2 regions of the Janibacter endophyticus genome follow, and region 1 is predicted to be linked to the other one. Evidence: riboswitches for the same ligand, from Rfam matches in the RefSeq annotation. Region 1 holds a riboswitch; the other holds the start of a gene.
The links. A riboswitch is a leader RNA that binds a small molecule or an ion and turns the genes downstream of it on or off. The one in region 1 is predicted to bind S-adenosylmethionine.

Region 1 (9,858 bases):
GTGTCCGACACGAAGCGCACCCCGTCGTGCCCGGCCCAGCGCCGAGCGGTGAGCGTCAGCGCCTCGTCGACGAGCTCCGCGCACCGCTGACCGTGCGCCTCGGGCACGTGGACGAGCAGCTCGTCGTGCAGGCACAGGACGACCTGGCCGCCGAGCGGTCGCACCGCTGCGCGCACCGTCACGGCCCAGGCCTTGAAGAGCTCCGCGGCTGACCCCTGGATCACCGCGTTGCGTGCGAAGCGCCCCCGCGCCCGCCGCAGCCCCTCGACCTGGGTCGCGTCGGCGTCCCCGACCTCCCCGAGGTCGGTGCGCACGCGCCGGCCACCGTACGTCCGGACCGGCCGGCCCCCTTCGCCCTCGCGCTGCGCCGCGTCGAGGTGACGCATCGCGACCGGGTAGGCCCGCTCGAGCCCGCGCAGCGCCTCGCCGGCTGCGCCGCTGCGCTGGCCGTACATCGCCGCGAGCACCGCGATCTTGGCGACCGACCGCTCGACCCCGAGCCGCTCGGCGACGGGCGAGTAGAGGTCGTCGGCCGCCGTCGCCGCGGCGAAGGAGCGGTCCTGCGAGACGACCGCGAGCACCCGCGGCTCGACCTGACCGAGGTCGGCCCGGACGAGCACGTGGCCCGGCGCGGCGGCCACACCAGGTCGCAGCTCCGCGGGGAGGTTGTGCAGCCCGGCCTGCGCCGTCATCCGTCCGGCCGCCCCGTCGCATGCGGTCCACACCCCCCGCAGCCGGTCGTCCGCACCGACGTGGGTCGCCAGCCAGCGCCACCCGTAGGTCGTCGCGATGCGCTCGCGGCGACGCCACTCGAGCAGCGCCGGCACGAGCGGGTGACGGTCGACGTGCTCCATGAGGACCCATTTGCGGGTGCTCGGGACATCGACGCCGGCGGTCGCGAGCAACCCCTTGACCGACGCCGGGTTGCGCAGGTCGACCCGCCCGATGCCGGGCACGGTGGCCAGCACCGGCGCGTCCCGCTCGGCCCGGGCGCGCATCTCGTCCTGCTCGGTGGCCGGCCGCGCGCCGGCTGCCTCGGTGACCAGCCGCTCGAGCTCCTCCCGGTCGACCGGCAGGCCGTCGCGCTCGAGCTCGACGGCGAGGACCGCGGCCGCCGACTCGGCGTGCGTCGTCATGACGGCCCGGGGGCCGACCCGCTCGAGCGCGGCCTGCTGACGGGCGGCGGCCTCGAGCGCCGCCCGTCCCCAGGCGACCGCCCGGTCCACGCCGACGACCCAGCCCGGGCCCGCGTCGGCCCGCAGGTAGCCGTCGGGGCGCACGAGGACCTCCGGCTCGTCGGCCGAGGAGTCGAGGACCGCGAAGAGGTCGTCGCCGGGAGGCGCCGGGATGGCCGCCGGGTCGAGGTCGTGCACGGCCGCCCACACCGTCGCCGGGTCGGCCCGCCAGCCGCCGTGGATCAGCCGGTGCGCCTCGGCGAGGTCCCACACGCGGGGCAGCGCGACACCGACGGAGAGGACCGCGGCGAGATCGCGGGCGGACCAGGTGACCCAGCGGGTCGACGCGGAGCGCTCGGCGAGGACCGTGCGAGCACGGGCCTCCCGTAGGTCGTAGCTCTCGTGGCCGGCGGCAGTCACCGCCACGACGAGGCCGGAGCCGTCGACGACGAGCGCGCTCGAGGGCGCGGGGACGCCGGGGTCGGTGCTCACCCGGCAACGCTAGTCGGGCCCCCGGACGGCCGTCCGCGATCGGGGGGGTCTCGTAGCGGTGTGAGGAGCCTCCTCTTTGGCAGGATGAGACGCCGGACGAGGGCTCGAGGCCCTCGCGAGACGAGGAGGACGTCAGTGGGCTTCATCACCGATGCACTGGGCTTCGGCAAGGACCAGAAGAAGCAGGTCCAGCAGACCAGGTCAGCCCTCGAGCAGGCGCAGGACCCCCAGCCGCAAGGTGGCTTCGGCGGCTCGGTGAGCAAGGTCGTCGAGAACCTGCTGGACACCGGCATCGACGGCAAGGGCCCCTTCGACTCCGCGGCCAAGGTCGCGGACGCGGCACGGGCCAAGCACGGCGGCGACGTCGAGAAGGCCGTCGGGGAGGTCGTCCGCGACCACCTCAAGCTCGTCGCGGCGAGCGGCTTCGTGACCAACCTCGGCGGCTTCATCACGCTGCCCGTCTCGCTGCCCGCCAACGTGCTCGGCTTCTACGTCCTCGCGACGCGGATGTCGGCAGCCGTGGCCCGCCTGCGCGGCTACGACATCGCCGACCCGAGGATCCGCAGCGCCGTGCTGCTCTCGCTCGTCGGCGCCGACAGCCAGGACCTGCTCGCCAAGGCCGGCATGGTCGCCCCGAGCGGCCGCCTCACCGCCCTCGCGGCGCAGCGGCTGCCCGGCCCGGCACTCATGGTCGTCAACAAGGCGGTCGGATTCCGCCTGCTGAGCACCGCGGGCAGGAAGACCTTCTCCCGCTTCGGCCGCTCGATCCCGCTCGTCGGCGGGGCCGTCGGTGCCGGCATGGACGGCTGGCTCATGAAGCAGCTCGGTGACCACGTCCGCAAGGAGTTCCCGCCCGCAGCCTGAGACGACGGGGGCGGCCGCGGTGGGAATCCGTGGCCGCCCCTGGTCGTTCTACGACCCGAGGGCCCGCGCCGCGGGCCACGACCGAGGGGATACCCGTGGCCCGTCGACTCCGCACCGCCGCCAACCTTGCGAGCGCCGTCCGCAGCGCCTCGCGCCCCGGTTCGCCGAGCCTGCTCGAGCGCATCGCCGCACTGCCGCGGATGATCCGCGCCGTGCGCAGCGGCCGCTATACCGGGCTGTCCAACGGTCAGCTTGCCCTGATGCTCGCCGGGCTCGGCTACGTCCTCTCGCCGGTCGACCTCGTGCCCGAGGGTCTGCTGCTCGTCGTCGGCCTGCTCGACGACGCGGTGGTGCTCTCATGGCTGGCCGTCCAGCTCGTGGGTGAGACCGAGGCCTTCCTCGAGTGGGAGCGCACCGCCGCCCCGGCCTCCGACGGCTACCCGCGCGCCGCGTACGCGAGGGCGCAGACGGTGCCCTCCGAGGTCGTCCGCGACTGAGGTCCTCCACAGCGGGCCGCGCCGGCCGATCGCTGTCCACAGCCGGACGAAGGGGGCGACGCCCCCTTCGTCCTGACGGTTGCCTCTCCCCATGGAGACCGCACGCGCCACGAACCCCGCCGAGCTCGCCGTCATCGTCCCGTACCTCCTGGGCTTCCACCCCGAGAGGTCACTCGTCGTCCTCGCCCTCGAGGGCAAGCGCCTCGGGCTGACCCAGCGGATGGACCTCGTCCCCGAGGAGCACGCCCGGGACGTCGTGCGCCAGATGATCGGGCACGTCGCCCGGTCCGGGGCGAGCACGATCGCCGCGCTCGCCTTCGAGCGTGAGCCGGGGGAGTCGGACCCGATGCGCGCCGAGCTGATGTCCCTCGTGTGCTCCCGCGTCATCCGGTGCGTGACGAGCATCGTCGTCCGGGACGGTCGCTGGTTCGATCCCGACGGCGTGGTGCCCCGGTCGCGGCCGGAGGGCGAGCCCCTGCCCGAGCCGAGTCGGGTGCCTGCGGTCGCCGTCTTCGTCGGCGAGGGGCGGGTGCCCCTGCCGGGGCGCGAGTCGCTCCGTGAGCTCGTGGCGACCGGCACGAGCGAGGTCACCGAGGAGGTCGGGTCTGCCCTGGACGCCATCGCCACGGAGGAGGTCTGCGTCGACCCGAGCCCTGTCCGTGCCTGGCGCACCGCCCTGGCGCCCGGGGGAGCCGACGACCCCGAGGTTGTCGCCGAGGCGCTCGTCGCGCTGCGCGACGTCATCTGGCGGGATGCTCTCATCGCGGCCCTCTGCCCGGGCTGGATGCCCGACGGCCTGCTCGCGGACGAGCCCGTCGAGGCTGCCCGTGCGGCCGTCACAGACCTCGACCCCGCGCTGGCGCTGGAGCGTCTCGCGACGCTCGTGCACGCGGCACCTCGGGACGAGGCCGCCCCGGTCCTCACCGTCCTCGCCCAGGTCGCCTGGTCGCGCGGCGACGGCGCGCTCGCGAGCATCGCCCTCGAGGAGGCGCTCGCGATCGAGCCGGGCTACCGGCTCGCCGACCTGCTCGACCGGCTCGTCAGCAGCGGTGTCCGGACGCCCCCGGCGGCTGCCTGACCGAGCGGTCCTGAGGGTGAGACGCCCGTGGATCTCCCCGGATCCCGTCGCTATAGTGCGACCAGGTCATGAGTCTCAGCATCAAGCCCCGGCTTGCTGGGCGGCAACCCTCCTCGCGATGGGGTGCCCCGGGTGATGACCTGGCCGCACCGTCGGGGTGCGGCAATGCGAGCACAGGAGCACCCTCATGAGTGTGACGTCGGTCTTCCGGCCCAGCGCCGCGTGGCGCGAGGGCGATGACCCGGGCCACCGCCAGTTCTGCGACATCGGCCATCTGGAGCTCGAACGCGGCACGCGTCTGCCCGACGTGACGATGGCCTACGAGACGTGGGGGACCCTGGCGCCCGACGGCTCCAACGCCGTCCTCGTCGAGCACGCCCTGACCGGTGACAGCCATGTCGTCGGCGAGCAGAGCCACGCCCACCCGACCCCTGGTTGGTGGGAGGGCATGGTCGGCCCCGGCCGACCCCTCGACACCGACCGCTGGTTCGTCGTCGCGCCGAACGTCCTCGGTGGTTGCCAGGGCACGACCGGCCCGAGCAGTGTCGCCGTCGACGGCCGGGCCTGGGGCTCCCGCTTCCCGCAGATCACCATCCGCGACCAGGTGAGCGCCGAGGCCCGGCTGGCCGACGAGCTCGGTATCGCCCGGTGGGCCGCCGTCATCGGCGGCTCGATGGGTGGCATGCGTGCCATCGAGTGGGCGGTGGGCCACCCGGACCGGGTGGAGCGAGCCGTCGTCCTCGCGAGCACCGCCTACGCGACCGCCGAGCAGATCGGGTGGTCCCAGGCGCAGGTGCTCGCGATCCGCAACGACCCGCACTTCGCCGACGGCGACTACTACCGCCAGCCCGTCGGACCGGACGCCGGCCTGGCGATCGCCCGGCAGATCGCCCACGTCACCTACCGCAGCGAGCTCGAGCTGCACGACCGCTTCGGCCGCCGCCCTCAGGGCGACCGGTCGGGCTCCCCCTTCGCCGTCGAGAGCTACCTCGACCACCACGGGACCAAGCTCGCCGGCCGCTTCGACGCCAACTCCTACATCGTCCTCACCGAGGCGATGAACTCGCACGACGTCGGTCGGGGCCGCGGCGGCCTCCAGGCCGCCCTGTCCCGTTTCGCCGGTGAGCTGACCGTCGTCGCGGTCGACAGCGACCGGCTCTACCCGCCCCGCCTCACCGCCGAGGTTGCCGCCCTGCGACCCGGCACCCGCCAGGCGACGATCCGGAGCCGCTCCGGGCACGACGGGTTCCTCACCGAGATCGACCAGGCCGGCGAGGTCGTCGCCGCAGCGCTCGCGAGGCACCCGCGCTGATGCCCCGGTGCGCGACACCGGGTCTCGGCCTTCGTGGGATCCGTGCCGCTGTGCGTCCACCCGTGTAGCGTCGCCCGCAAGTGTCAACGAAGCGAAGGAGCAGGCCATGACGATCGTCGTCGGTTACGTCGCGACCAAGGAGGGTCGGGCCGCGCTCGACCGTGCGGTTGCCGAGGCGAAGCTGCGCACGCAGCCACTCGTCGTCATCAACTCGGACCGCGGCGGGTCGGGCTTCACCGGTGAGCACGCGGCCGAGCAGGAGCAGGCCCTCCAGGGGGTCAAGGACCAGATGGCCGCCGCCGGCATCGAGGTCGACGTCCGCGGCCTCGTGCGGGGCAAGGAGCCGGCCGAGGACCTCATCGCCGTCGCTGAGGAGACGAACGCCGAGCTCATCGTCATCGGCCTGCGCCGCCGCACCCCGGTGGGCAAGCTGATCCTGGGTTCGAACGCCCAGCGGGTGCTCCTCGACGCCCCGTGCCCGGTGCTCGCGGTCAAGGCTGAGAGCTGACCGCACCGCGTCCGTCTGCCGCAGCCCTGACGAACGGTCCGCACGAGTCCTCGTGCGGACCGTTCGCGTCGCGCGACTTATAATGGAGGCAGCCCACGGCCCAGCGCCTCACGGCTCCCCCCACGGAAGTGACCGGACGCGCCTGCGCCGATCGCCTCGAGGAGAGCCAGGGCCACGCCAGCTCAGCGCTACGGAAGGTGTCGGTACCTCTTGTCGTCTCCATCGACGTCGTCGGGCTCCTTGCCCCGCGACTTCTACCACCCAGCCGTGCAGACCCTCCTTCGCAAGGGCCACACCAACGGGGGAGTGACCGGGGAGGACGTCAGGTCCGTCGTCGACGAGGCAGGGATCACGCCAGCGCGGCTTCGCGTTGTGCTTCAGACGCTGAAGGAACAGGGAATCGAGGTTCAGGTGCCAGCCACCACGAAGACCACCGCCAAGAAGGCTGCGTCCACGACGAAGAAGGCCGCCACGAAGAAGACCGCCGCCACCGCGAAGAAGGCCCCGGCCGCCAAGGCCGCCACCGAGGCGGCGGCTGCCGAGAAGGCCTCCGCGAAGAAGGCCCCCGCGGCCAAGAAGGCCGCTCCCGCCAAGGCGGAGGCTCCCGCGAAGAAGGCCGCGACGGCCAAGGCCGCACCCGCCAAGAAGGCCGCGCCCGCGAAGGCCGCACCGGCGAAGAAGACTGCCACCAAGAAGGTCGGCGCGACGAAGGCCGCGGCGTCCAGCGCAGCCGCGCCCGCCAAGAAGACCGCGGCGAAGAAGACGACGGCCAAGAAGGCCCCCGCCAAGAAGGCCGCGGCGACCAAGACCGCCGCCGTCGACGAGCCGGACGAGGTCCCTGAGGACGCCGAGGTCGACGCCGACGACGCCGAGGACAAGGACGTCAAGGCCGAGTCCGAGTCGGGCACGGACGAGAGCGCGGGCTTCGTCCTGTCCAACCAGGACGAGGACGACGCGCCCGCCCAGCAGGTCGTCACGGCCGGCGCCACCGCCGACCCCGTCAAGGACTACCTCAAGCAGATCGGCAAGGTCGCGCTGCTCAACGCCGAGCAGGAGGTCGAGCTCGCCAAGCGGATCGAGGCAGGCCTCTTCGCGGAGGAGAAGCTCGGCTCGGGCGAGAAGCTTGACGCCAAGCTCAAGCGCGAGCTGTGGTGGATCGCCCAGGACGGCAAGAACGCCAAGAACCACCTCCTCGAGGCCAACCTGCGACTCGTCGTCTCGCTCGCCAAGCGCTACACCGGTCGCGGCATGCTCTTCCTCGACCTGATCCAGGAGGGCAACCTCGGCCTCATCCGTGCGGTCGAGAAGTTCGACTACACCAAGGGCTACAAGTTCTCGACGTACGCCACCTGGTGGATCCGGCAGGCGATCACCCGCGCGATGGCCGATCAGGCGCGCACCATCCGCATCCCGGTGCACATGGTCGAGGTCATCAACAAGCTCGCCCGCGTGCAGCGCCAGATGCTCCAGGACCTGGGCCGTGAGCCCACCCCGGAGGAGCTGGCCAAGGAGCTCGACATGACGCCCGAGAAGGTCGTCGAGGTCCAGAAGTACGGCCGCGAGCCGATCTCGCTGCACACGCCGCTCGGCGAGGACGGCGACTCCGAGTTCGGTGACCTCATCGAGGACTCCGAGGCGGTCGTCCCGGCCGACGCCGTCTCCTTCACCCTCCTTCAGGAGCAGCTGCACAGCGTCCTCGACACGCTCTCGGAGCGCGAGGCGGGCGTGGTGTCGATGCGCTTCGGTCTCACCGACGGTCAGCCCAAGACCCTCGACGAGATCGGCAAGGTCTACGGCGTGACCCGCGAGCGGATCCGCCAGATCGAGTCCAAGACGATGAGCAAGCTGCGCCACCCGAGCCGCTCGCAGGTCCTGCGCGACTACCTCGACTGACGAGCTGCGCAAGGGCCCACCCGCCCTCCCGGACCGCGGGATCGACGAAGGGACCGTCACCTCGAGGTGACGGTCCCTTCGTCGTCCACGCGGGTACCGCGCAGCGTCAGCGGCGGCGCACCTGGTCCACGACCCGACCGGGCAGCCCGGCCCACCAGCGCACGGCGCTGCGGGGGACCAGCGCGGAGCGCACCCGTGACCCGCCGGCGCGGGAGCGGCGGACCCGCGAGACGAGGTCGTCGACGTCGTCCCGCACCTGCTGGGCGTCCTCGCGCGACGGGGCCCCGGACGGCGGTGCGTAGCGGGCCCGCTCGAGGGTCGTGACGATCCGTCGCATCTGATCGGTGCCGCGGGCGCCGGCCCCGGACCGGTGGACGAGCTGCCGCCCGGCGGCGCGTGGTGTCGCCCCCGGTGTCGCGGACATGCCGAGGTCCCCGAGATCGGTGAGGAGACGGTCCCAGTCGGCCTCGATCTGCTCGGCCGGCGGCCGCGGCGAGCGGCGGCTGCGCTCTCGGAGCACGAGGGCCGTGAGCGGGAGGACGGCGAGGAGCGCCAGGACGACGACCGCCCACAGCAGACGGGAGAGCCAGGACGACTCATCGGTCGGCTCCGCGGACGGCTCGACCGCGCCTGGGTCGGTCGTCTCGGAGGTGGTCGGGGCCGACGTCGTCGCGGTCGTCGTCTCGGTCGCGGTGCCGCCCTGCCGCTCGATGGAGTAGCCGGGCACGGTGGCGGCGCGTCCCCCCGGCGTGGGCTCGAAGCGCAGCCACCCCACCCCGTCGATGTACAGCTCGGGCCAGGCGTGGGCGTCGGCGGCCCGGACGACCCGCTCGGCGTCCTGCCCGGAGCCGGTGGGTGCCCCCGGGAGGAAGCCGACGACGAAGCGTGCGGGGATCTCGCGCACCCGTGCGAGGTGGACCATCGTCGCCGCGAACTGCTGGCAGTAGCCCTGCTTCGTGTCGAGGAAGTGGCTGATCGGGTGCTGCCCGGCGCCCCTCGGCGCGAGCTCCAGGTCGTAGGTGAACTCGCTCCCGCGCAGATAGGTCTGGATCGCCTGCGCGCTCTGGAGCGGCCCGGCGTCCGCGGGGACGATCGCGTCGAGCACCTCCTCGAGCTCGGGGACGATCTCCTCGTCGACACCCAGGTACGGCGTGCGCTCGGGCAGGAGGTCGGGGTCGCTCGTCGTCGCGCGCTCGGTCACCGTGTCGGTGTCGGTGAGGGGCGGCCGGTAGGTGACCGCGTAGCTGTCCGGCGCCGACCCGACCCGGACCACCCCTTCGTCGTCGATGGACCAGCGGCCCAGACCGTCGACAGACTCCGCGGCGAAGGGGGCGGGCAGCTGGGGCGCACGGATCCGCGACTCCTCGACGACGGTGGTGCGGGTGGCGTCCTGGACCATCGGGAGCCCGAAGGCGGACGGGTCGCCGAGCTCGACGAGCCGGCCGGTGGGCTCGATCTGGGCCTGGCCGTCCTCGAACCTCCGGGCGACGCCGACGCGAAGGGGTGGTGGGCTCGGGTCGTCGGTGCGGTACCGCATGACGGGTGAGGGGTCCTGGTCCTCCATGCTGCGGCGCAGGTCGATCTCGCTCGAGATCGCGACCCGGCCCCGGCCGCCCGGGCCGTCACCATCCTCGGCCGGTCGCAGCCAGGTCCCGACGACCGTGGCCGGCAGGTGGGGCACGAAGGCCGGGACGACGACCGCCAGGGCGAGGCCGGCGGCGGCGAGCCCGACACCCTGCCGGACGAAGTCGCGCCGGGCGCTCTCCTCGACGTCCTCACCCGGTCCGCCGAGCAGGTGGTTGGCCCAGCGGCGCTGCTGGTCACGCGTCTGGTGGGCCAGGAGCAGCAGCCACAGGCCCGCCGGGAGGACGAAGTCGAGCCACGGGAGGCCGGAGGGGGCGTTGGCGGCGCTGATCCCGTAGAGGGCGACGACCGGCAGGCCGGCGAGCGTCGGAGAGTCCGCCGTCGCCGCCGCGAGGTCGGCCGTCAGCGCGACGAGGCCGATGATCGCCGCGAGCGAGAAGTCGATGCCGGGGTTG
Region 2 (9,858 bases), 740 kb from region 1:
CAGCGCCTTCGCCCAGCTCCGGCTGCCCGCGGTGATCAGCGGACCGGCGGTCCGCCGGGTCTTCCCGTGGGCCGAGATCGTCCTCGCGGTCCTGCTCCTCGTCCTGCCTCGGCCTTGGTCCCTCGCGGTGGCGGTCGCTGCGGTCGCCCTGATGGTCGTGTACCTGGGGATCATCGTCCGGGCGCTCGGCTTCGGCTACCCGATCACCTGCGGCTGCTTCGGGCGCCTCGGGCTGGGCGAGGTGACGCAGCGGACCGCAGCACGCAACGGGCTGCTCGTCGGGCTGTCGCTGCTCGTCGTGTGGTCGGCGACGGCCGAGCGGTCGGTGCTCGCGCGGCTCGCCGACGCCGAGGCGACCACCTGGGCCTGGCTGGCGCTGCTCGCCCTCACGGTGGCGATCGTCGTGGTCACCTTCGGTGGCACGCAGGACACCCACGCCGCCGCGGCCCCGGCTGTTCCCCCTTCGCCCCAGGACGAGCTCGAGGACTACCTCCGTCAGCCCATCCCGTACGGACTGCTCGAGGGCCCGGACGGATCCCCGATGCCCTTGCACGAGCTGAGCCGCCAGTCTGCCTACCTGCTCGTCTTCGTCTCGCCGGGCTGCGGCGCGTGCATGCAGGTCATCCCCCAGATCAAGGCGTGGGACGAGGCGCTGCCCCCGGTGACGGTCCGGGCTGTCGTCTCGATGCCTGTGGACCTGGCGGTCACGCACGCACCCGATCTCGAGGGCATCACGCTGCACGACCCGAACGGAGCCGTCGCCCGGACCTTCGGCGTGGGGAACCCGGGTGCCGTGCTCCTCGGCATGGACGGCCAGCTCGCCGGCGGGCCGGTCAGCGGCAGCGTCGCGGTCGAGCAGCTCGTCTCGGACATCCGCGCCGAGCTCGAGGAGGCCGGGGCCCTCGAGGAGCCCGTACCCTCACCGGCCGGTGAGTGACCAGGCGTCCTCGTCCTCGTCGTCGTCCACCGGGATGTCGGTGCCGATCGGGTCCTCCGCGTAGCGGTCGGACGAAGGGGTGCCGCCGGCTCCCCCTTCGCCGCCACCCTGGGTGATGACGGCCGTGTCGTCGTGCGCGAAGGGGGCGTCGCCCTCGTACTCCTCGAGGCCGTCGGTGGCGCCGTCCGCACCCGTGGTGTCGTCCGAGGCCTCGGGGACGTCCTCGCCCCGCATGAGCGCGAGGGTGGTCGGCAGGTCGTCGGGCTTGACGAGCACGTCGCGCGCCTTGGAGCCCTCGGAGGGGCCGACGACGCCGCGGGACTCGAGGAGGTCCATGAGCCGGCCGGCCTTGGCGAAGCCGACCCGCAGCTTGCGCTGGAGCATGGAGGTCGACCCGAACTGCGTCGTGACGACGAGCTCGGCCGCCTGGAGCAGCACGTCGAGGTCGTCGCCGATGTCGTCGTCGATCTGCTTCTTGGGCGCCTCGACGACGACGTCCTCGCGGTAGGTCGGCTTGAGCTGACCGGTGACGTGGGCGACGACCTCGTGGATCTCGGACTCCGTGACCCAGGCGCCCTGGACACGCATCGGCTTGTTCTTGCCCATGGGCAGGAAGAGCGCGTCACCCTGGCCGAGGAGCTTCTCGGCGCCGGGCTGGTCGAGGACGACGCGGCTGTCGGCGAGCGAGGACGTCGCGAAGGCCATGCGGCTCGGCACGTTGGCCTTGATGAGGCCGGTGACGACGTCGACGGACGGGCGCTGGGTCGCGAGGACGAGGTGGATGCCGGCCGCGCGGGCGAGCTGGGTGATCCGGACGATCGAGTCCTCGACGTCGCGGGGGGCGACCATCATGAGGTCGGCGAGCTCGTCGACGATGACGAGGAGGTACGGGTAGGGCTGGATGGACCGCTCGCTGCCCGGGAGCGGCTGGACCTTGCCCGCCTTGACCGCCTTGTTGAAGTCGTCGACGTGCTTGTAGCCGAAGGCCGCGAGGTCGTCGTAGCGCATGTCCATCTCGCGCACGACCCACTGGAGCGCCTCGGCCGCCTTCTTGGCGTTGGTGATGATCGGCGTGATGAGGTGCGGGATGCCCTCGTAGGCGGTCAGCTCCACGCGCTTGGGGTCGACGAGCACCATGCGCACCTCGTCGGGCGTGGAGCGCATGAGGATCGAGGTGATCATCGAGTTGACGAAGCTCGACTTGCCGGAGCCCGTCGCACCGGCGACGAGGATGTGCGGCATCTTCGCGAGGTTGGCGATGACGTAGCCGCCCTCGACGTCCTTGCCGACACCCATGACCATCGGGTGCTCGTTGTTGCGCGCGACGTCGCTGCGGAGCACGTCGCCGAGGCAGACCATCTCCTTGTCGGCGTTCGGGATCTCGATGCCGATGGCGGACTTGCCCGGGATGGGGCTGAGGATGCGGACGTCGGCCGAGGCGACGGCGTACGCGATGTTCTTGGACAGCGCGGTGACGCGCTCGACCTTGACGCCGGGGCCGAGCTCGACGACGTAGCGGGTGACGGTCGGCCCACGGTGGAAGCCGGTGACGTGCGCGTCGATGCCGAACTCGTCGAGGACCGTGGTCAGCGACTCCACGACCGCGTCGTTGGCCGCCGAGCGCTCCTTGTGCGGTGAGCCCTGCTTGAGGACCTGCGAGTCCGGGAGCGTGTAGGTGACGTCGCCGGCCAGGGCGAGCTGCTCGACACGTTGCGGCAGCTGCGTCGTCGGGGGCGCCTGGAGGGCAGCCTTCTCGTTGGCCGAGGGGACGAGCACTCCGGGCCGGGTGGCGCGCTTCTCGCCGGGGCGCGGGCCTCCGGCCGGCTTGGCGGTGTCCTCGGCTGCACCGGCCGGCTCAGGGGCGTCGCTCGCCTGGTCCTCGATGTCCTTGCCACGACGACGCCTGGGCTTCGCGGGGGCGATGATGGCGGCCTGGTCGTAGGCGGTGTCGCCGTCCCGCTCGTCGACGCCGTCCTCGAAGCGGCGGCGCCGGGCGTCCTTCACCGCGGCCCTCGCCGCGGGAGTCTCGTCGGCAGCGTCGGGGACGTGCCCGGTGAAGGCGGCGCGCAGGTACGCGGCCCGGGTCGGCAGCTCGTGGAAGGGGATGCCGGTGATGAGCAGGAGCGAGAAGAGCCCGAGCAGCACGAGGAGGATCCCGGCCGGCCAGACGGTCAGCCCCGTGACGAGCGGGTCGGAGGCGAGGAAGCCCGCGATGCCGCCCGCCTCGCGCATGGGTCCGGCGCCGGCGGGGGGCTGCGGGATGCCGTGGGCGATGTGGGTCAGGCCGCAGACCGAAAGGGCGAGCATGCCCAGGCCCAGACCGAGGCGCGCGCCTCCGGCGTCGTCGACGACACCGCGCAGGAGCCGCCAGGCGGCGAGGACGAGGACGATCGGCAGGGCGTAGGCGACCCGGCCGAAGGTGCCGGCGGCGACGGCGTGGACGACGTCGCCGACCATCCCGCCGAGACCCCACCACTCGACCGCGGCGACGACGACGGCGAGGGCGAGGAGGAGGAAGCCGAGCCCGTCACGACGGTGCTCCGGCTCGATCTGGCTGGCGCTGTGACCGACCTTGCGGACCCCGGCGCCGGTGGCGCCGGCGACCCCCATCCAGGTGGACCGCACGGCCTGCAGGGGCAGCGGCAGGCCGCCCCCCTTCGCCGCAGCCTTGCTCTTGCCGCGGGCGGGTGCCTTCTTCGCGGTGCTCCCGCTCCGCCCGGGGCCCTTGGCCGCGGAGGTGCGGGCGGGTCGCCCGGGGGCTCGGGTGGAGCCGCCGCGCGGGCGCGCGGAGGTGCCGTTACGTGTCGCCATGCTCGCAGGCTAGGGGATCGTCACCCCCTTCACACGCGTCACACGCGCACCACCGGGGCACTTTTTCGCCTGTGGAGAGGGGCGAAGGGGGCGTCCTCGACCTCGTTAGGGTGCCGTCGTGCACCTCGTCCTCGTCGCCGTCGTCGTCGCGGTCGCCGGCACGTGGTGGGCGCACCGCTGGCTCGCGGACGGCCGCTACCGGCGCCCGGACGAAGGGGGTCCGCTCCCCCGTCACGGCTGGCTCGTCGCCGTCGTCCCCTCCCTCGTCGTCGCCCTGGCCGGTGCCTCCCAGCACGAGCCGCTGGCGGCCGCGGCCGCGGCGATGCTGCTCGCACCGGTCGGGCTGACGCTCGGCGTGGTCGACACGGACGTCCACCGCCTGCCCAACGTCCTCACGCTCCCCGCCGTCCCGGGCGTGCTCGTCCTGCTGCTCGTCGCGGCCGCAACGAGCGGGCAGTGGGTCGACTTGCGCCGGGCCACCCTCGCGATGCTCGTCGTGGGCGGTGCCTTCGTCCTCGTGAGCCTCGTCCTCGGGTCGCGCGGCATCGGCATGGGCGACGCGAAGCTCATGCTCAGCCTCGCCCCGCTGCTCGGCTGGCACGGGTGGGGGGCTGTCCTCGTCGGGGTCTACGCCGCCTTCCTCCTCGGCGGCGTCGTCGCGCTGGCGCTGCTCGTCAGCCGCCGGGCAGGCCGCGGCAGCCGTCTGGCCTTCGGCCCCTACCTCGTGGCCGGCGCCGTGATCGCGCTGCTCTCCGGCGCCTGAGCCGGTCTCAGGATCCAAGACATCCTCGCCGCGGGGTCGACACGTCAGGACCCCGCGCTGCTAGTGTCCCGGCCTAGGTCATGAGTACCAGCGCCAAGCCCCGGCTCGCTGGTCGGCAACCCTCCTCCGCGGTGGGGTGCTCCGGGTGACGACCTGGCCGGCGTGCGCACGCACCTCGGCAAGCGCGGACCCGTCGCAGTGCTGGGTCCACAGGACCAAGGAGCACACGTGTCGACCATCGCGAGCACCACGAGCACCGTCCCCGCCCTCGTCTCGGCGGGCCTGACCTGCGAGACCCGCTCCGGCGAGGTCGTCGAGTACGTCAACCTCGACCACGGCGCCTCGACGAGCGCCTTCGTCGAGGTCAAGGCCGCCGTCGACGAGGCGACCCTGACGTACAGCTCGGTCCACCGGGGCAACGGCTACCTCTCCCGGCTCACGAGCGCCCGCTACGAGGCCGCCCGCGAGATCGTCGCGCGCTTCGTCGGTGCCCGGGGCGAGGACCACGTCGTCTTCACCCGCAACACCACCGACTCCTTCAACCTCCTGGCCCGCGCCGTCCCGACCGACGCCTCGGTCTTCGTCTACGACTCGGACCACCACGCGACCTTCCTGCCCTGGCACGAGGGCCAGGTGCGCCGACTCGGCGTGCCGAGCTCGGTCGAGGACGCGCTCGCCCGGCTGCAGGCGGCCCTGCTCGCCGACGCGGCCGCGCACCGGCTCGTCGTGGTCACCGGCGCCTCGAACGTCACCGGCGAGTACTGGCCGGTCGCCGAGATCGTCGCCCTGGCCCGTCGCTTCGGTGCCCGCGTGGCGCTCGACGCCGCGCAGCTCGTCCAGCACCGGGCGCTCGACATCGAGGCCGAAGGGGTCGACTACGTCGCCTTCTCCGGTCACAAGCTCTACGCCCCCTACGGGACCGGCGTCCTCGTCGGGCGGGGCGACTGGCTCGACGCGGCCGACCCGTACCTGGCCGGTGGGGGCGCGACCCAGGCGGTGACGCCGGACGAGACCCTGTGGCAGTGCGGCCCGGCCCGGCACGAGGCCGGCTCCCCCAACGTGCTCGGCGCGGTGGCCCTCGGCGCGGCCTGCCAGGTGATCGAGCGGGAACGCGCGGCCATCGACGCGCTCGACGCGGAGCTGGGGCGGGGGCTGCTCAGCCGGCTCGACGCGATCCCCGGGGTGCGGACGCTGTCGATCTTCGGGCCCACCCACGAGCGCGCCCCGGTCGTGTCCTTCACCATCGACGGCTGGGCCGCCGAGGACGTCTCGCGGGTGCTGTCCGAGGACTACGGCATTGGGGTCCGGGACGGCAAGTTCTGCGCGCACATCCTCGTCGACGCCCTGCTCGAGCGCCGGGGCTCAGCCCACTCCTCGGCGGTCCGGGCCAGCCTGGGCCTGGCGAGCACGCCGGCCCACGTCGACCTGCTCGTCGCGGCGGTCCGCGAGCTCGCCGGCCGCTGACCCCCGCGCGTCAGGCCTCGACGACCGTGGGGATGATCATCGGCCGGCGACGGATCTTGCCGCCCACCCAGCCGCCGATCGCCCGGCGGATCACCTGCTGCAGCTGCTGGGGGTCGGTGACCCCCTTCGCCATGGCCTCGTCGAGGGCCGAGACGATCTTCGGCCGCACCTGGGCGAAGATCTCGTCGTCCTCGGCGAAGCCGCGGGCGGTGATCTCCGGGCCGACGATGACCTTGCCGGTCTGGGAGTCGACGACGACCATCACCGCGATGAAGCCCTCGTCGCGCAGGATGCGACGGTCCTTGAGCAGCTCCTCGGTCGCCTCGCCGACGCTCGAACCGTCGACGTAGACGTAGCCGCACGGGACGGCCCCGACGATCCGGGCCCGACCGTCGACGAGGTCGACGACGACACCGTCCTCGGCGAGCGGCACGTGGTCGGGGTGCACGCCCGTCGCGATCGCGAGGTCGCGGTTGGCGACGAGGTGACGCCACTCGCCGTGGACCGGCATGACGTTCTTGGGCTTGACGATGTTGTAGCAGTAGAGGAGCTCGCCGGCGCTCGCGTGGCCGGAGACATGGACCCGGTCGCTGCCGCCGCTGTGGATGACGTGCGCACCGAGCCGCATGAGCCCGTTGATGACCCGCCAGACGGACCCCTCGTTGCCGGGGATCGGCGAGGACAGCAGCATGATCGTGTCGTCGACGCCGACGTCGATCCGGTGGTCCCGGTTGGCCATCCGCGCGAGCGCCGCCATCGGCTCGCCCTGGCTGCCGGTGCAGATGAGGACGATCTTGTCGTCGGGCAGCTGCTCGAGCTTCTTGATGTCGACGACGACGCCGTCGGGGATGTGCAGGTGACCGAGGTCGGCGGCGATCCCCATGTTGCGGATCATCGAGCGGCCGACGAAGGCGACCTTGCGGCCGGCCTTCTCCGCCGCGTCGAGGACCTGCTGCACGCGGTGCATGTGCGACGAGAAGCAGGCCGCGATGATCCGTCGCTCCGCGTGCCGGAAGACCTTGTCGATCGCGCTGGAGATGTCGCGCTCCGGCGGGGTGAAGCCCGGCACCGTCGCGTTCGTCGAGTCGGTGAGGAAGAGGTCGACCCCCTCCTCCCCCGCCCGGGCGAAGGCCCGCAGGTCGGTGATCCGGCCGTCGAGCGGCAGCTGGTCCATCTTGAAGTCGCCGGTGTGCAGCAGGTTGCCGCCGCCGGTGCGGATGTAGACGGCGAGCGCGTCGGGGATCGAGTGGTTGACGGCGATGAACTCGCAGTCGAACCGCCCGAAGACCTCGCGCATGCCCTCGGCGACCCCGAGGGTGTACGGCTTGATCCGGTGCTCCTTGAGCTTGGCCTCGACGAGCGCGAGGGTCAGCTGCGAGCCGACGAGCGGGAGGTCCGGCTTGAGGCGCAGGAGGTAGGGCACCGCGCCGATGTGGTCCTCGTGCCCGTGGGTGAGGATCACCGCCTGGATGTCGTCGAGCCGGTCCTCGATGTACTCGAAGTCCGGGAGGATGAGGTCGACGCCGGGCTGGTGGTCGTCGGGGAAGAGGACGCCGCAGTCGACGATGAGCAGCTGGCCCTCGTGCTCGATGACCGTCATGTTGCGGCCGATCTCGCCGAGCCCGCCGAGCGGGACGACGCGGACCGCCCCCTTCGCCAGGGGCTTGGGGTAGTCGAGGTCGGGGTGCGGGTGGCTCATGCGGTGACCCCCGACGCGGCCAGACCCCGACGCAGGATCTCGAGATGCTCCTCGGGCCCCTCGACGAGCGGCAGCCGCACGGTCGCGTGCTCGATGACGCCGAGCTCGACGAGCGCGGCCTTGGCCATGATCGCTCCCTGCGAGGTCAACATGATCGCGTCGACGACGGGGATGAGGGAGTCCTGGATCTCACGGGCGCGCGCCAGGTCGCCGGCGTCGACGGCCGCGATGAGCTCGGCGTGCCGGCGACCGGTGACGTGACCGACGACGGAGACGACGCCGACGGCACCGAGTGCGAGCAGCGGCAGGTTGAGCGCGTCCTCCCCGGAGTACCAGAGGTAGTCGGTCGCTGCCATGACGCGGATGGATGCCGCCAGGTCCCCCTTCGCGTCCTTGACGGCCTGGATCTGGGGGTGGCCGGCGAGCTCGACGAGGGTCTCGGTGGCGAAGGGGATGCCGGTGCGGCCGGGGATGTCGTAGAGCATGATCGGCAGCTCGGTCGAGTCCGCGACGGCCCGGCAGTGAGCGATCAGGCCCGCCTGGGTCGGCTTGTTGTAGTACGGCGAGACGAGGAGCAGCGCGCTCGCCCCGACCGCGGTGGCTCGCTCGGTCATCTCGAGGCTGTGCGCCGTCGAGTTCGACCCGACGCCGGCGACGACGGCGACTCGGTCGCCGACCTCCTCGGCGACGAGGCGGACCGCCTCGATGCTCTCGTCGTCGGTGAGGGTGGCCGACTCGCCCGTCGTGCCGTTGACGACGATCCCGTCATGACCGGTGTCGGCGAGGTGACGCGCCAGGGCGCGCACCCCCCCTTCGTCCATCGCGCCGTCGGGTGTCATCGGCGTGGCCATGGCGGTGAGGACCCGCCCGAAGGGGGTCCAGGAGGGGGTGTCAGGCATATGGGCAGACTAGCCCCCGGGGCTGGATGGACCCGACGTGGCACGGAGTGCGGACAGGTAGATTCGCGGCCATGCGCCAGTACCTCGACCTCCTCGAGCATGTCCGCGACCACGGGGTCGAGAAGTCCGACCGCACCGGCACCGGCACCCTCTCGGTCTTCGGCCACCAGATGCGCTTCGACCTCTCCGAGGGCTTCCCCGTCCTCACGACGAAGAAGCTCCACCTGCGCTCGATCATCGGCGAGCTGCTGTGGTTCCTGCGCGGCGACACCAACGTGCGCTGGCTCCAGGAGCGCGGCATCACGATCTGGGACGAGTGGGCCGACGAGAACGGTGACCTCGGCCCGGTCTACGGCAGCCAGTGGCGGTCCTGGCCCACCCCCTCCGGCGAGCGCGTCGACCAGATCGCCAAGGTCATCGAGGCGATCCGCACCAACCCGGACAGCCGCCGCCATGTCGTCTCGGCGTGGAACGTCGCCGAGGTCGACGACATGGCGCTGCCGCCGTGCCACACGATGTTCCAGTTCTACGTCGCCCCCGGCGTCGACGGCGGGCGCGGGCGGCTCTCCTGCCAGCTCTACCAGCGCAGCGCCGACATCTTCCTCGGCGTCCCCTTCAACATCGCGAGCTACGCGCTGCTCACGATGATGGTCGCCCAGCAGACCGGCCTCGAGCCCGGCGACTTCGTGCACACCCTCGGCGACGCACACCTCTACCTCAACCACCTCGAGCAGGCCGACGAGCAGCTGAGCCGCACTCCCTTCGCCCTCCCGACGATGCGGATCACCCGGCGCGACTCAATCGACGCCTACGAGCTCGAGGACTTCGAGCTCGTGGGGTACGAGGCGCACCCGAGCATCAAGGCGCCGATCGCCGTATGAGCGAGCGTCCCGTCGCCGACGACCTGCGGGGGCGCGTCCCGCTCGTCGCCGCGTCGTACGCCGTCATCACGCGCGGCGCGGGCGAGGCGACCGAGGCGCTGCTCCAGCTGCGGCGGGGGACCTCCTTCATGGACGGGTGGTGGGCGTGCGGCGCCGCCGGGCACGTCGAGGACGCGGCGAGCGCGTCCAGCGCCCTGGCCCAGGAGGTCCGGGAGGAGCTCGGTGTCGAGGTCGTCGCCGCGTCCCCCCTGACCACGGTCCACCGCGGCTGCCTCGTCGGGCGGATCGAGCAGCGCGCCGACTTCTTCTTCCACGTCACCGAGCTGTCGGGTGAGCCGAGCATCGCCGAGCCGGACAAGGCCGCCGACCTGCGGTGGTGGCCGCTCGCCGGGCTGCCGGAGCGG

Region 2: linked by a shared signal. The riboswitch ahead of JNO54_RS11385 (aminotransferase class V-fold PLP-dependent enzyme) and the one ahead of metX (homoserine O-acetyltransferase MetX) in region 1 are both predicted to bind S-adenosylmethionine.

Annotation. Positions count from the first base shown of each region.
Region 1 covers NZ_JAFEJG010000004.1:1,629,464-1,639,321, forward strand. Annotated here, with positions in the region: gene JNO54_RS07880 (DNA polymerase) at 1-1,667, opposite strand, end outside; gene JNO54_RS07885 (EcsC family protein) at 1,803-2,531, shown strand; gene JNO54_RS14970 (YkvA family protein) at 2,627-3,028, shown strand; gene JNO54_RS07895 (DUF4192 domain-containing protein) at 3,120-4,106, shown strand; SAM riboswitch class IV at 4,171-4,280, shown strand; gene metX (homoserine O-acetyltransferase MetX) at 4,294-5,418, shown strand; gene JNO54_RS07905 (universal stress protein) at 5,525-5,926, shown strand; gene JNO54_RS14485 (RNA polymerase sigma factor) at 6,194-7,819, shown strand; gene JNO54_RS07920 (transglutaminase TgpA family protein) at 7,926-9,858, opposite strand, start outside.
Region 2 covers NZ_JAFEJG010000004.1:2,370,037-2,379,894, forward strand. Annotated here, with positions in the region: gene JNO54_RS11370 (TlpA family protein disulfide reductase) at 1-937, shown strand, start outside; gene JNO54_RS11375 (DNA translocase FtsK) at 920-3,748, opposite strand; gene JNO54_RS11380 (prepilin peptidase) at 3,867-4,511, shown strand; SAM riboswitch class IV at 4,588-4,702, shown strand; gene JNO54_RS11385 (aminotransferase class V-fold PLP-dependent enzyme) at 4,740-5,975, shown strand; gene JNO54_RS11390 (ribonuclease J) at 5,986-7,674, opposite strand; gene dapA (4-hydroxy-tetrahydrodipicolinate synthase) at 7,671-8,573, opposite strand; gene JNO54_RS11400 (thymidylate synthase) at 8,645-9,454, shown strand; gene JNO54_RS11405 (dihydrofolate reductase) at 9,451-9,858, shown strand, end outside.